One region of the Mesorhizobium sp. LCM 4576 genome, then DNA from elsewhere that is predicted to be linked to it. Evidence: riboswitches for the same ligand, from Rfam matches in the RefSeq annotation. Region 1 holds a riboswitch; each other region holds the start of a gene.
The links. A riboswitch is a leader RNA that binds a small molecule or an ion and turns the genes downstream of it on or off. The one in region 1 is predicted to bind thiamine pyrophosphate.
Positions count from the first base shown of each region.

Region 2: it holds a riboswitch for thiamine pyrophosphate, as region 1 does, so the genes downstream of both, thiB (thiamine ABC transporter substrate binding subunit) here and LCM4576_RS05235 (YkoF family thiamine/hydroxymethylpyrimidine-binding protein) in region 1, are expected to answer to the same signal.
Region 3: it holds a riboswitch for thiamine pyrophosphate, as region 1 does, so the genes downstream of both, thiC (phosphomethylpyrimidine synthase ThiC) here and LCM4576_RS05235 (YkoF family thiamine/hydroxymethylpyrimidine-binding protein) in region 1, are expected to answer to the same signal.
Region 4: it holds a riboswitch for thiamine pyrophosphate, as region 1 does, so the genes downstream of both, thiB (thiamine ABC transporter substrate binding subunit) here and LCM4576_RS05235 (YkoF family thiamine/hydroxymethylpyrimidine-binding protein) in region 1, are expected to answer to the same signal.

Region 1 covers NZ_MDDT01000011.1:73,099-75,857, reverse strand. Annotated here, with positions in the region: gene LCM4576_RS05240 (ABC transporter permease) at 1-670, opposite strand, end outside; gene LCM4576_RS05235 (YkoF family thiamine/hydroxymethylpyrimidine-binding protein) at 858-1,466, opposite strand; TPP riboswitch at 1,457-1,569, opposite strand; gene LCM4576_RS05230 (hypothetical protein) at 1,777-2,121, shown strand; gene LCM4576_RS05225 (hypothetical protein) at 2,277-2,486, shown strand; gene LCM4576_RS05220 (DUF2934 domain-containing protein) at 2,715-2,759, opposite strand, start outside.
Region 2 covers NZ_MDDT01000075.1:546-5,322, forward strand. Annotated here, with positions in the region: partial or broken gene thiQ (thiamine ABC transporter ATP-binding protein) at 1-193, opposite strand, end outside; gene thiP (thiamine/thiamine pyrophosphate ABC transporter permease) at 190-1,806, opposite strand; gene thiB (thiamine ABC transporter substrate binding subunit) at 2,028-3,029, opposite strand; TPP riboswitch at 3,082-3,187, opposite strand; gene LCM4576_RS31500 (thiamine diphosphokinase) at 3,325-3,969, shown strand; gene LCM4576_RS31505 (ABC-F family ATP-binding cassette domain-containing protein) at 3,971-4,777, shown strand, end outside.
Region 3 covers NZ_MDDT01000021.1:87,164-89,863, forward strand. Annotated here, with positions in the region: gene LCM4576_RS36280 (hypothetical protein) at 387-674, shown strand; TPP riboswitch at 880-995, shown strand; gene thiC (phosphomethylpyrimidine synthase ThiC) at 1,100-2,700, shown strand, end outside.
Region 4 covers NZ_MDDT01000061.1:20,308-24,807, forward strand. Annotated here, with positions in the region: gene thiQ (thiamine ABC transporter ATP-binding protein) at 1-227, opposite strand, end outside; gene thiP (thiamine/thiamine pyrophosphate ABC transporter permease) at 224-1,840, opposite strand; gene thiB (thiamine ABC transporter substrate binding subunit) at 2,062-3,063, opposite strand; TPP riboswitch at 3,116-3,221, opposite strand; gene LCM4576_RS29910 (thiamine diphosphokinase) at 3,359-4,003, shown strand; partial or broken gene LCM4576_RS29915 (ATP-binding cassette domain-containing protein) at 4,005-4,500, shown strand, end outside.

The DNA of each region.
Region 1 (2,759 bases):
GGCCGAACAACACCAGCGTCAGCGCCGAGCTGACGGCGACCGCCGCGAGCACAAGGTCGGGCCGGAAATTGTTCTTGGCGCTGAGCATGTAGATACCCAGCCCCTTCGCCGCGCCCGCATATTCGGCGAAGATCGCGCCCACCACCGCATAGGTGATGGAGATCCTCAGGCCCGCGAAGAAATAGGGCAGCGCCGACGGCAGCCGCGCGAGCCAAAAGATGCGCCAGCGCCCTGCCCCCATGGCGGCGAGCAGCTGGCTGATTTCGGTGCTCGTGGCGGCGTAGCCCTCGACCAGCGCCACCATCATCGGGAAGAAGGTGACCAAAGCCACGAGCAGTATCTTCGGCAACAGCCCGAAGCCGAACCACAACACCACCAGCGGCGCGATCGCCACCAGCGGCAAGGTCTGACTGGCGATCAGCAGCGGGAACAGCGCCCGGCGCAGGGGGGCCAAAAAATCGACCAGCGCCGAGAGGATGAAGGCTGCGACGAGAGAGAAGGCGAAGCCGGCCAGCGTGGCGCGGATGGTGGGCAGCGTGTTGTCGGCCAGTGCCGCGCGATTCTCCCAGGCTTGCGCCAGCACGCGGGACGGCGCGGGGAGCACAGTAGGGGCTATGCCGCCGAAGCGGGCGTAGAGCTCCCAGGCGGTGAGGAAAAGGGCGAAAGCCAGTGCGGCGGGGAAGAAATTAGCGAAGGTTCGCGTGAAGGTTAATCTCTCCCCTTGCGCGGGAGATTGGCCGTCGCGACCGCTTTCGCCAATCGTCGAAAGTTCTCTCGACGAAGCGCCCTCTCCCCCGCGCAACGGATCGTACCAAACAGCCACGACATCTACCTCGACAGCTCGAGCTTGCGCGGGCTCAAACCGCGGTCGGGCTGTTCGCCGAAATCGTTATGTCGAGCGTCACATGCCCGGCGCCAGGGCCGAAGCGGCAGAACGCCTCGTTCAGCGTGGCGAACACCGCGCCGGCGTCGCCGCGCAGCTTGGTGCAGAAATGCTTCGAGCGCTCGAAGACGCCGGACTGTTTCAGGAAGTCGATGCAGCCATAGATCTCGTCCATGTGGTCACCGGTGCCCATCACATAGAGCGAGAACTGCGCCGCCACCGCCTGGCTGGTCGAGGGTGTCGCATGCACGGCACTGAGCGCGGCCYCCTTGCGTTCCTCGAGCGGGATCGCCGGGCCGCCGATCTCGTCGGAGCGGCAGATCGGGTCGTCCGGCTCGCCGGGGCAGCCGCGCGAGACCGCGYCCGACAGCACGCAATGATTACCGCTTTTGGCGGCCGCCACGAACAGGTCACGCATTGCGGGAAACAGCACTTCGGGCGGCCCGACCAGCAGCGTTGAAATGTCGTCGGTCTCGATCCGCAGCCTGTCGCGGTAAGGGTCGAGCGCACCGAGCGCGCCAAGGATGACGCCGACGAAATCGTCGGCCATGGGATAAAGGGAAATCTGTGCGCCGGAAAACATGGCCCGCCTCGCTCCGCTGGTATTATCCAGATCAGCTTTAGGGTCCGGAGGCTTGCCGCCACCATCTCAGCCCCGACCGTACGGAGCACCCCTGTGGATGGCCGGTTAAAGCACTGTTCGAGCGAAAGGGGAAGCGTTTTTTTGCAGAGCCAATTGGGCGGGGAGCCTCATCTCCCCCGAAGGGGAGATGGCCGGTTATGAGATTTTCGCGGATTCTTTATAGCCGCTTTATCGTTCAAATTGTACGAATCGCGCTTGCTTACTTTTCGTACATAAAGTACGATACTTCCCTTCTTTTGAGGGGACTTGCTTGGACACCGCGAACCATGCCGCTTTCYCCGACCTCTCCCGCCCCTTGCTGTCYCCACTGCCGCTCGCCGAGCGCGAACGTCTTGCCGGCGCATGGCGCATGGCCAGCCAGGACATCGCCGACGACATCCGCTTCATCCGGCAATATCTGAAAGTGATCGCCGAGAAGGACGAGCGGCTTTCGACCGGCACGCTGGTGCATGGCCGCGCCTATGTCGAGGCCTGCGCGGCCTGGCTGCCGGAGACTGTGGCGCGATATTCGCGCAATCTGAGGCTGATCAGCGAATGCGAAAGCGCGATGACGGCGGCGGGGATAAGGTTTGCCCGGTCGAGCGATGCGTGGTGAGTCCGGACAATCGCAGCGCTGCAACCCTTAGGCCACCCGTCGCAAAATGCATCGTTTCACACAATTGCCAATTGGTGGACGCGCACGAGCGGCCGGTGGTTAATTCCTCTCAGGCGAAGGAGGGTAAGCCGCATACCAGGGAGGAATTCGTTTTGATGGACCAGCGCATCGACATCGGCATACAGCCCGACGACCAACCCTACGAAGTCACCTCATTCGCCCGGAAGCACGGCCTGACTATCCCCGTCGCGGACGCGGTCCTTTTCGCCAAGGGTCCGTCGCCGTCGCGGGCCGCCTGCGACACGGCCGCGCTGGCTTTCCTGTGCGCGGTCGCGCGATACGCCGGAAAGCAAGGACGGCGGTAGCCCCGCCTACCAGCTGAACTGCAGCCCCGCGCTGCCGCCGACCTGACTGCCGGCGAAGGCAATGCCGAGCGTGCCGGTCAGCCGGCCGCCATGGGCAGTGAGGGGAAGGCTCGGTGCTGCCGATACAGGGCGCCACAAATCGACGTGCCGGGAATCGAAGCGCGAGACACGGCCGCGCCTTCACCTTCCGTGGATCGAATGAGGCTTGGCAGCGGCGGTCGCCGGAGATCAGGCCTTGGCTTTCGGTTTGACCGCCTTTGCCTTGGCGGGGGC
Region 2 (4,777 bases), on a different contig from region 1:
GCGTTTCGAAGCCGGCTATCAGATTGAGCAGCGTCGACTTGCCGGAACCGCTCGGCCCCATGATGGCGGTGATCCTGCCCGCCGCGAATTCGGCATCGAAGCGGAAGGAAGATTCGCCGTAGCTGAACGCGATACCATCCAGCGTGACGGTGAGGCCCTTATGCGCGGCGGTGCCGTCGATCGTCGTCGTCATGACTTTCCTTCCCGCCCCAGCCAGTCAGCAACGACCACCAGCATCAGGCAGACGAGGCCGAGCAGCAAGGCGAGTCCCGCGGCGTCGGCGGTCCGGTAGCTGCCCATGCGCGCCAAAAGCAGATAGGGCAAGGTCTGTACGGAATCGCTGCCGAACAGCGCGATCACCCCGAGATCGCCGAGCGACAGCGCCATGGCGAAGGCGAATCCGGTGGCCAAGGGCCGCCTCAGCGACGGCCAGTCGATCAGGCTGAGCCGGGTCCAGCCGGATATGCCGAGCGCCAGGCAAAGCCGCTCATGGCGTTCGCTCGCCGCATCATAGGCCGGGCGAATGGCGCGGATGGCGAAGGGCATGGCCATCACCGCATTGACGGCGACGACCATGACCGGCGCGATGGCGAAGACATCGGTGATGCTGCGCAACGCCAGGAACCAGCCGGCGCCAAGCACGATCGGCGGCACGACGAGCACGAAGCCGGCTCCGGTGTCGGCGGCGTGCTCGAGCAGCGACATGGCGCTGCCGGCACGGCGCCGCAGGGCCAGCGCGCGCCGCGCCGCGATCAGCGCCAGCGACAAGGTCACGCTGAGCAGCGCCGCAAGCAAAGCAAGGCCCGCGCTGGTGAGCGTCGCGCGGCGCACCGCCTCCTCGCCCGCCAATCGGCCGAGATCGGCCTCCAGACCTGAAACCACCGTCGCCGCCATCGGTCCGGCGACGAACAGCAGGGCAAGCACGATGAGGCCGCCATTCAGCACGCTCTCCATGCGGCCCGCCGAAAGGTAGCGGCGCGGCGCCACCGGCAGATTGGCGTCGCCGACGGCGTTGGCGCCGAGCCGCGTGAGAGCGACGACCACGATGAAGGTCAGCGCGATCTGCAACAGCGTCAGCACCACGGCGCGCGCGGGATCGAAATCGAAGCGCAGCGCCTGGTAGATGGCGACCTCCAGCGTCGTCGCGGCCGGACCGCCGCCCAGCGTCAGCACGATGGTGAAGGAGGTGATGCAGAGCATGAAGACCAGTCCGGCGATCCCCGGCAAGGCCGCGCGCAGCACCGGCCATTCGATCAGCCGGAAGGCCGGGCGGGCGCTCATCCCAAGCTGGCTCGCCAGTCGCCACTGGTCGGCGGGAATGGTGCCCAGCGACTCCAGGAACAGGCGCGTCGCCAAGGGCAGGTTGAAGAAGACATGCGCGACCAGGATGCCGGAGAGGCCGTAGATGCCGGGCCATTCTCCGCCGCCAAGCCCGGCGAAGACGCCGGCAAAGTACCCGGCGCGACCGTAGAGCGCCAATATGCCGAGCGCGGCGACGATTGCCGGCAATGCCAGCGGCACGGTGAACAGTTGCAGGATCAGTCGGCGGCCGGGAAAGGCTGGATGCCGGGACAAGGCGCGCGCCACGAGCAGCGCCGGCGCGACCGACAGGAGCGTCGAGAGAGCCGCCTGCCAAAGCGTGAAGCGGGCGACGCGAAAGAGATAGCTGTCGAAGGCGGCGGCAGCGCCGGAGAGGTCATGCGCGCCTTCGATGGCGAGGCCGGCGAAGGCGCCGCCGATGAGGATGGCGATTGCTGCAAGAGCGATGACGCCAGCGGTTATGCGGGAGTCACGCGTGGCGTGCACGCTGCACCTTGTTGAGATTCAGCGAACGCCGCGTTCCTTCGCGCCCCCCTCTGGCCTGCCGGCCATCTCCCCCTCTAGGGGGGAGATTAGCAGCTTCGACGCCCCGCTTAGTCCTGCAGCATTGGAGATTGGCGAAAGTCGGCGTGACAGCCAATCTCCCCCCTTGAGGGGGAGATGTCCGGCAGGACAGAGAGGGGGGCCTTGGCGCAAGCATCGCAGCCCTACTTGCTCATCACCGCCAGCCACTCATCCACCCAGGCCTTGCGGTTGGCCGCCACTTCCTCAGGACTGAACAGCAAGGTCTTGGTCGGCTTCACCAGCTTGTCGAAGGCCGGGTTGAGCGGCTTGTCGGTCTTGCCGGCCGGGAACATCCAGTTGGTCTCCGGAATGACGTCCTGGAACTTCGGTCCGGTCATGAAGGCGATGAATTTCTGCGCCAGCGGGTTCTTCGCGCCGGCCGTGGTGATGCCGGCAACCTCGATCTGCAGGTATTCGCCCTCCTCGAAGGAGGCCGCCTGGTAGCGCTCGGTGTTCTCGGCCACCATGTGGTAGGCCGGCGAGGTGGTGTAGGAGAGCACCATCGGAGCCTCGCCCTTGGTGAACAGGCCATAGGCCTCGCTCCAGCCCGGCGTCACCGTCAGGACCTTGGTCTTGAGCTTGGCCCAGGCTTCCGGCGCCTTGTCGCCATAGACAGACTTCACCCACAAAAGCAGGCCAAGGCCGGGCGTCGAGGTGCGCGGATCCTGGATGACGATCTTGTCGGTGCCGCTGCCTTCCACCAGCTCCTTCAGGCTCTTCGGCGGGACTTTCAGCTTCTGCGTGTCGTAGACGACGGCGAAATAGCCATAGTCGAAGGGCACGAAAGTGTCGTCGCTCCAGCCTCCGGGCACATTGATCCCGGAGACTTCGCCATGCGGCGCGAAGAGGCCGCTCGCCTTCGCGTCCGCCGTCAGATTGGTGTCGAGGCCAAGCACGACATCGGCTTTGGTGCCGGCGCCTTCGAGCTTGACGCGGTTGAGCAGCGCCACACCGTCGGCCACCGAGACGAATTCGAGATCGCAGCCGCATTCGGCCTCGAATTCCTTCTTCACGGCCGGTCCGGGTCCCCAATCGGCGGTGAAGCTTTCATAAGTATAGACGGTGAGCTTGTCCTTGGCCTCGGCAGGCGCGACGCCCGCCAGAAGCGCAACAAGGCCGGTTGCGAGAATGAGATTGGACAGCATTGCGCGCATCGGCGCCTCCTTCGTTCGAGTGACAAGGAATTGAGGCGCCGGATGGTCCGAAACGTCTAATCCCTCCGCCGGTACAAACCGGATCAGGTTCAGCGGGTTGGCTTGATCGCCTCTCAGCCGGATCACGTCCGGCACCCCGTTAGAGCGTTTCGACAGATAGGCCCGGCCGAAGCGGCGCGCAAGCGGAAGTTTTGCCGGGCAGCTAATGTTCGCCGGCAGGGTTCGCAACCGAAGCGCACTGCATCCGGCTTCCGTTTCGCCCGGTGGGCTGGTAAGGGCGACGCCCATGGGCACATTCACCATCCTGCTTGGCGGCGAACTCATCCGCACGCCCCGGCTCGAACGCCAGATCACTGGCTCGCGCGTCATCGCCGCCGACGCCGGCATCGGCCATGCCCGCTTGCTGGATATCGTCCCGGAACTCTGGGTTGGCGATTTCGATTCGGTGCCGGCCAACCTGCCGGATGATCTCGCCGCCGTTCCGCGAAAAGTCTTCCCGGCCGAGAAGGACATGACCGACGGAGAGCTCGCCATAGCGGAAGCGCTTCAGCGCGGCGCCACCAGCCTGGTGCTGGCCGGAGCCTTTGGCGGCAAGCGCGCCGACCATGCCGTCCTGCATCTGGCGCTGGCCGTGCGGCTGGCCGCCGCCGGCACGCGGGTGCTGCTGACGAGCGGCGCGCAGGAAGGCGTTCCGATCCTGCCCGGCAAATCGAGCTTCGACTATGATGAGGGCACCTTGTTTTCGGTGCTCGGCTTCTCCGAGCTTGGCGGCCTGACTGTGACCGGCGCCAAATGGCCGCTCGACCGCGTCGAGGTGGCGTTCGGCTCCTCGCTCACTATATCAAACGAGGTCAAAGGGCGGCTCGGCATCGCGCTGGAGCGCGGCCGGGCGCTGCTTCTGGCCCACCCTTATCCTCTTCCAGAAAGCTGATATGGCGCCGCCACTCCTCAACCTCGACGGCATTAAACTGACCTTCGGCGGCACGCCGCTGCTCGACGGCGCGGCGCTCAGCGCATCCGCCGGCGAGAAGATCGCGCTGGTCGGCCGCAATGGCTCGGGCAAGTCGACGCTGCTCAAGATCGCCGCCGGCATGATCGAGCCGCAGGACGGCGAGGTCTTCCGCCAACCCTCGGCCACGGTCCGCTATCTGCCGCAGATGCCCGACATGGACGGTTTCGCCAGCGTGCGCGCCTATGTCGAAGCCGGCCTCGGCCCGGCCGACGATCCGCATCGCGCCACCTATCTGATGGAACATCTCGGCCTCACCGGCGAGGAGCGGCCGAACGATCTTTCAGGCGGCGAGGCGCGCCGCGCTGCGCTAGCCCGTGTCATGGCGCCCGAGCCCGACATCCTTTTGCTCGACGAGCCGACCAACCATCTCGATCTCTCGGTCATCGAGTGGCTGGAAGAAGAGCTTGCCCGCACCTCTTCCGCGGTGATCCTGATCTCGCACGACCGCCGCTTTCTCGAGCGCGTCTCGCGCGCCACCGTCTGGCTCGACCGCGGCCAGACGCGGCGCCTGGACAAGGGCTTCGCGCATTTCGAGGAGTGGCGCGACCAGGTGCTGGAGGAGGAGGAGCGCGAGCAGCACAAGCTCGGCCGCCAGATCGTGCGCGAGGAGCACTGGCTGCGCTACGGCGTGACCGCCAGGCGCAAGCGCAACATGCGCCGGCTCGGCGAATTGCAGACCATGCGCCAGCGCTTCCGCAGCCATCGCGGCGCCGAGGGCACCGCCACC
Region 3 (2,700 bases), on a different contig from region 1:
GGCAATGGCGACGTCCCGAGCGCCCTGAAAAATCGTGACCGTCAAAATCGGTCTCGCCAACGCTAGGCGGTCAGTCAGGTAGGAAACCGCTTTGCCGGGAACCTCAGCCGTCGAGGTGGCGAAATATGCGAAGGCTGCGAAAAACTTCGGCTGCACCGCCAGTCCGAGCCTCGAACCGACCGGCTTGGCATTCACGAATTCGATGTCGGCAAACGAAAGGCTCCATTCCTTGGCCAGCGACCCGGGCGAAACACGCAGATCTCAGGAAGGTTCTAGAATCCATTTTCGGCAAAGTCTGGCTTGGAGCATCAATTTTCAGGGAGTAGGTTCATTTTTCATATCCCTGGCCGGTTTGAACAGGAATTCGAGAGAAGAGCCCAATTTTCATGGCGGCGGCGCCCGCACGCCGAATTCCTCTATGCCTGCGTTCCACGAACCATCGAACGGGATCTTCCCAACGAAACCGCGTTCTGCAGCGCTACGATCAGTTCCGGCAACATGGGGATGCCTTTATCGACATGCCCGAGCGGCTGATCGATCTGCTCTTCCGTTTCCTCTACCAGAACGGCGGCCAGCTATCGAACCGCGCCCGCGAAAAGGAATTCGCCGCGCTGACGAATGACGAGGCAGAGCGGATCGAGGAGATCTACGCGCAAACCTTTGGTGCCGATTGAAGGCGTGATCATCGCAAGCACCGAACTTTCAGTCCGGTGATTTGACAATCTTCTTATCCCTTCCCCGCCCTCTACTCGTGCGCGCGATTTGTCGCCGCCTTATGCGCGAACYTTTCCCGCAGTTTGATCAGCAGCCGATCAGCGCCGCGGTCTGCCCGCTGCCTGAAGGCGCTTGACAAAGCGGCGCTGGCCCGGTCAATTCGCAAGCATTCACCAGGGGAGTCCCGGCAAGGGGCTGAGATACTGCTGGCTTTGCGGCGCAGTGACCCGTTGAACCTGATCCAGTTCATACTGGCGTAGGGACGGTGCAAGCGCTTTGCGGGCGTTCATGCCCGAAGACTGTCTCAAGCAGGTCGACCAAAAGCGTCTTTTCATCCTTCCGGCACAGAACTGGGTCTCCAATGCAACGAGCAAAGGAGCCTCAAATGAATGCCTTGACCCCGACCGTGTCGACCGGGCCGTTGCCGGCTTCGCGGAAGATCCACAAATCCGGCATCCTTCATCCGCAGATCAGGGTGCCGATGCGCGAGATCGCGGTCCACCCGACTGCCGGCGAGCCGCCGGTGACGGTCTACGATCCGTCAGGCCCCTATACCGACCCCGCGATCGGAACCGATATCGAGAAGGGTCTTGCCCGGCTTCGGCAGGACTGGATCGCAGCGCGCGGCGATGTCGAATCTTATGACGGCCGCCATGTCAGGCCGGAGGACAACGGATTTGCGGCAGGCGAGCGTCTCACGCGGGAATTTCCGATCCGCAACCGTCCACTGAGGGCCAAAGCCGGCAAGGYCGTCACCCAGCTCGCCTACGCGCGCGCGGGCATCATCACCCCCGAGATGGAATTCGTCGCCATCCGCGAAAACCTCGGCCGCGAGATCCTGCGCGGCACGCTGCAACAGGACGGCGAGGCGTTCGGCGCATCGATCCCGGATTTCGTCACGCCGGAATTCGTGCGCGACGAGGTAGCGTGCGGCCGTGCGATTATTCCCGCCAACATCAACCATCCCGAGAGCGAGCCGATGATCATCGGCCGCAATTTCCTGGTGAAGATCAACGCCAACATCGGCAATTCCGCCGTCACCTCCTCGATGGCCGAAGAAGTGGAAAAGATGGTCTGGGCGATCCGATGGGGCGCCGACACCGTCATGGATCTGTCGACGGGGCGCAACATCCACAACATCCGCGAATGGATCGTGCGCAACGCCCCGGTGCCGATCGGCACGGTGCCGCTTTACCAGGCGCTGGAAAAGGTCGGCGGCATTGCCGAGGACCTGAGCTGGGAGGTCTATCGCGACACGCTGGTCGAACAGGCCGAGCAGGGCGTCGACTACTTCACCATCCATGCCGGCGTGCGGTTGCATTACATTCCGCTGACCGTCGACCGGGTCACGGGCATCGTCTCTCGCGGCGGCTCGATCATGGCGAAATGGTGCCTGCACCATCACCGCGAAAGCTTCCTCTATGAGCATTTCGAGGAGATCTGCGATATCGCCAGAGCCTATGACGTCTCCTTCTCGCTCGGTGACGGCCTTCGTCCCGGCTCGATCGCCGATGCCAATGACCGGGCCCAATTCGCCGAACTGGAGACGCTTGGCGAACTGACGAAGATCGCCTGGGCAAAGGACTGCCAGGTGATGATCGAGGGCCCCGGCCATGTGCCCATGCACAAGATCAAACAGAATATGGACAAGCAGCTCGCCGTCTGCGGCGAAGCGCCTTTCTACACGCTGGGGCCGCTGACGACGGACATTGCGCCGGGCTATGACCACATCACATCCGGCATCGGCGCGGCCATGATCGGCTGGTTCGGCACGGCCATGCTCTGCTACGTGACGCCGAAGGAACATCTCGGCCTGCCGGATCGAAACGACGTCAAGACCGGGGTGATCACGTACAAGATTGCTGCACACGCAGCGGATCTTGCCAAGGGGCATCCCGCGGCGAAAATCCGCGACGACGCGCTTTCGCGGGCACGGTTCGAGTTCCGTTGGGAAGACCAGTTCAACCTGTCGCTCGATCCCGAGAC
Region 4 (4,500 bases), on a different contig from region 1:
TCGATGCCGCCGATCAGCACCCTGCCCGCATCGGGCGTTTCGAAGCCGGCTATCAGATTGAGCAGCGTCGACTTGCCGGAACCGCTCGGCCCCATGATGGCGGTGATCCTGCCCGCCGCGAATTCGGCATCGAAGCGGAAGGAAGATTCGCCGTAGCTGAACGCGATACCATCCAGCGTGACGGTGAGGCCCTTATGCGCGGCGGTGCCGTCGATCGTCGTCGTCATGACTTTCCTTCCCGCCCCAGCCAGTCAGCAACGACCACCAGCATCAGGCAGACGAGGCCGAGCAGCAAGGCGAGTCCCGCGGCGTCGGCGGTCCGGTAGCTGCCCATGCGCGCCAAAAGCAGATAGGGCAAGGTCTGTACGGAATCGCTGCCGAACAGCGCGATCACCCCGAGATCGCCGAGCGACAGCGCCATGGCGAAGGCGAATCCGGTGGCCAAGGGCCGCCTCAGCGACGGCCAGTCGATCAGGCTGAGCCGGGTCCAGCCGGATATGCCGAGCGCCAGGCAAAGCCGCTCATGGCGTTCGCTCGCCGCATCATAGGCCGGGCGAATGGCGCGGATGGCGAAGGGCATGGCCATCACCGCATTGACGGCGACGACCATGACCGGCGCGATGGCGAAGACATCGGTGATGCTGCGCAACGCCAGGAACCAGCCGGCGCCAAGCACGATCGGCGGCACGACGAGCACGAAGCCGGCTCCGGTGTCGGCGGCGTGCTCGAGCAGCGACATGGCGCTGCCGGCACGGCGCCGCAGGGCCAGCGCGCGCCGCGCCGCGATCAGCGCCAGCGACAAGGTCACGCTGAGCAGCGCCGCAAGCAAAGCAAGGCCCGCGCTGGTGAGCGTCGCGCGGCGCACCGCCTCCTCGCCCGCCAATCGGCCGAGATCGGCCTCCAGACCTGAAACCACCGTCGCCGCCATCGGTCCGGCGACGAACAGCAGGGCAAGCACGATGAGGCCGCCATTCAGCACGCTCTCCATGCGGCCCGCCGAAAGGTAGCGGCGCGGCGCCACCGGCAGATTGGCGTCGCCGACGGCGTTGGCGCCGAGCCGCGTGAGAGCGACGACCACGATGAAGGTCAGCGCGATCTGCAACAGCGTCAGCACCACGGCGCGCGCGGGATCGAAATCGAAGCGCAGCGCCTGGTAGATGGCGACCTCCAGCGTCGTCGCGGCCGGACCGCCGCCCAGCGTCAGCACGATGGTGAAGGAGGTGATGCAGAGCATGAAGACCAGTCCGGCGATCCCCGGCAAGGCCGCGCGCAGCACCGGCCATTCGATCAGCCGGAAGGCCGGGCGGGCGCTCATCCCAAGCTGGCTCGCCAGTCGCCACTGGTCGGCGGGAATGGTGCCCAGCGACTCCAGGAACAGGCGCGTCGCCAAGGGCAGGTTGAAGAAGACATGCGCGACCAGGATGCCGGAGAGGCCGTAGATGCCGGGCCATTCTCCGCCGCCAAGCCCGGCGAAGACGCCGGCAAAGTACCCGGCGCGACCGTAGAGCGCCAATATGCCGAGCGCGGCGACGATTGCCGGCAATGCCAGCGGCACGGTGAACAGTTGCAGGATCAGTCGGCGGCCGGGAAAGGCTGGATGCCGGGACAAGGCGCGCGCCACGAGCAGCGCCGGCGCGACCGACAGGAGCGTCGAGAGAGCCGCCTGCCAAAGCGTGAAGCGGGCGACGCGAAAGAGATAGCTGTCGAAGGCGGCGGCAGCGCCGGAGAGGTCATGCGCGCCTTCGATGGCGAGGCCGGCGAAGGCGCCGCCGATGAGGATGGCGATTGCTGCAAGAGCGATGACGCCAGCGGTTATGCGGGAGTCACGCGTGGCGTGCACGCTGCACCTTGTTGAGATTCAGCGAACGCCGCGTTCCTTCGCGCCCCCCTCTGGCCTGCCGGCCATCTCCCCCTCTAGGGGGGAGATTAGCAGCTTCGACGCCCCGCTTAGTCCTGCAGCATTGGAGATTGGCGAAAGTCGGCGTGACAGCCAATCTCCCCCCTTGAGGGGGAGATGTCCGGCAGGACAGAGAGGGGGGCCTTGGCGCAAGCATCGCAGCCCTACTTGCTCATCACCGCCAGCCACTCATCCACCCAGGCCTTGCGGTTGGCCGCCACTTCCTCAGGACTGAACAGCAAGGTCTTGGTCGGCTTCACCAGCTTGTCGAAGGCCGGGTTGAGCGGCTTGTCGGTCTTGCCGGCCGGGAACATCCAGTTGGTCTCCGGAATGACGTCCTGGAACTTCGGTCCGGTCATGAAGGCGATGAATTTCTGCGCCAGCGGGTTCTTCGCGCCGGCCGTGGTGATGCCGGCAACCTCGATCTGCAGGTATTCGCCCTCCTCGAAGGAGGCCGCCTGGTAGCGCTCGGTGTTCTCGGCCACCATGTGGTAGGCCGGCGAGGTGGTGTAGGAGAGCACCATCGGAGCCTCGCCCTTGGTGAACAGGCCATAGGCCTCGCTCCAGCCCGGCGTCACCGTCAGGACCTTGGTCTTGAGCTTGGCCCAGGCTTCCGGCGCCTTGTCGCCATAGACAGACTTCACCCACAAAAGCAGGCCAAGGCCGGGCGTCGAGGTGCGCGGATCCTGGATGACGATCTTGTCGGTGCCGCTGCCTTCCACCAGCTCCTTCAGGCTCTTCGGCGGGACTTTCAGCTTCTGCGTGTCGTAGACGACGGCGAAATAGCCATAGTCGAAGGGCACGAAAGTGTCGTCGCTCCAGCCTCCGGGCACATTGATCCCGGAGACTTCGCCATGCGGCGCGAAGAGGCCGCTCGCCTTCGCGTCCGCCGTCAGATTGGTGTCGAGGCCAAGCACGACATCGGCTTTGGTGCCGGCGCCTTCGAGCTTGACGCGGTTGAGCAGCGCCACACCGTCGGCCACCGAGACGAATTCGAGATCGCAGCCGCATTCGGCCTCGAATTCCTTCTTCACGGCCGGTCCGGGTCCCCAATCGGCGGTGAAGCTTTCATAAGTATAGACGGTGAGCTTGTCCTTGGCCTCGGCAGGCGCGACGCCCGCCAGAAGCGCAACAAGGCCGGTTGCGAGAATGAGATTGGACAGCATTGCGCGCATCGGCGCCTCCTTCGTTCGAGTGACAAGGAATTGAGGCGCCGGATGGTCCGAAACGTCTAATCCCTCCGCCGGTACAAACCGGATCAGGTTCAGCGGGTTGGCTTGATCGCCTCTCAGCCGGATCACGTCCGGCACCCCGTTAGAGCGTTTCGACAGATAGGCCCGGCCGAAGCGGCGCGCAAGCGGAAGTTTTGCCGGGCAGCTAATGTTCGCCGGCAGGGTTCGCAACCGAAGCGCACTGCATCCGGCTTCCGTTTCGCCCGGTGGGCTGGTAAGGGCGACGCCCATGGGCACATTCACCATCCTGCTTGGCGGCGAACTCATCCGCACGCCCCGGCTCGAACGCCAGATCACTGGCTCGCGCGTCATCGCCGCCGACGCCGGCATCGGCCATGCCCGCTTGCTGGATATCGTCCCGGAACTCTGGGTTGGCGATTTCGATTCGGTGCCGGCCAACCTGCCGGATGATCTCGCCGCCGTTCCGCGAAAAGTCTTCCCGGCCGAGAAGGACATGACCGACGGAGAGCTCGCCATAGCGGAAGCGCTTCAGCGCGGCGCCACCAGCCTGGTGCTGGCCGGAGCCTTTGGCGGCAAGCGCGCCGACCATGCCGTCCTGCATCTGGCGCTGGCCGTGCGGCTGGCCGCCGCCGGCACGCGGGTGCTGCTGACGAGCGGCGCGCAGGAAGGCGTTCCGATCCTGCCCGGCAAATCGAGCTTCGACTATGATGAGGGCACCTTGTTTTCGGTGCTCGGCTTCTCCGAGCTTGGCGGCCTGACTGTGACCGGCGCCAAATGGCCGCTCGACCGCGTCGAGGTGGCGTTCGGCTCCTCGCTCACTATATCAAACGAGGTCAAAGGGCGGCTCGGCATCGCGCTGGAGCGCGGCCGGGCGCTGCTTCTGGYCCACCCTTATCCTCTTCCAGAAAGCTGATATGGCGCCGCCACTCCTCAACCTCGACGGCATTAAACTGACCTTCGGCGGCACGCCGCTGCTCGACGGCGCGGCGCTCAGCGCATCCGCCGGCGAGAAGATCGCGCTGGTCGGCCRCAATGGCTCGGGCAAGTCGACGCTGCTCAAGATCGCCGCCGGCATGATCGAGCCGCAGGACGGCGAGGTCTTCCGCCAACCCTCGGCCACGGTCCGCTATCTGCCGCAGATGCCCGACATGGACGGTTTCGCCAGCGTGCGCGCCTATGTCGAAGCCGGCCTCGGCCCGGCCGACGATCCGCATCGCGCCACCTATCTGATGGAACATCTCGGCCTCACCGGCGAGGAGCGGCCGAACGATCTTTCAGGCGGCGAGGCGCGCCGCGCTGCGCTAGCCCGTGTCATGGCGCCCGAGCCCGACATCCTTTTGCTCGACGAGCCGACCAACCATCTCGATCTCTCGGTCATCGAGTGGCTGGAAGAAGAGCTTGCCCGCACCT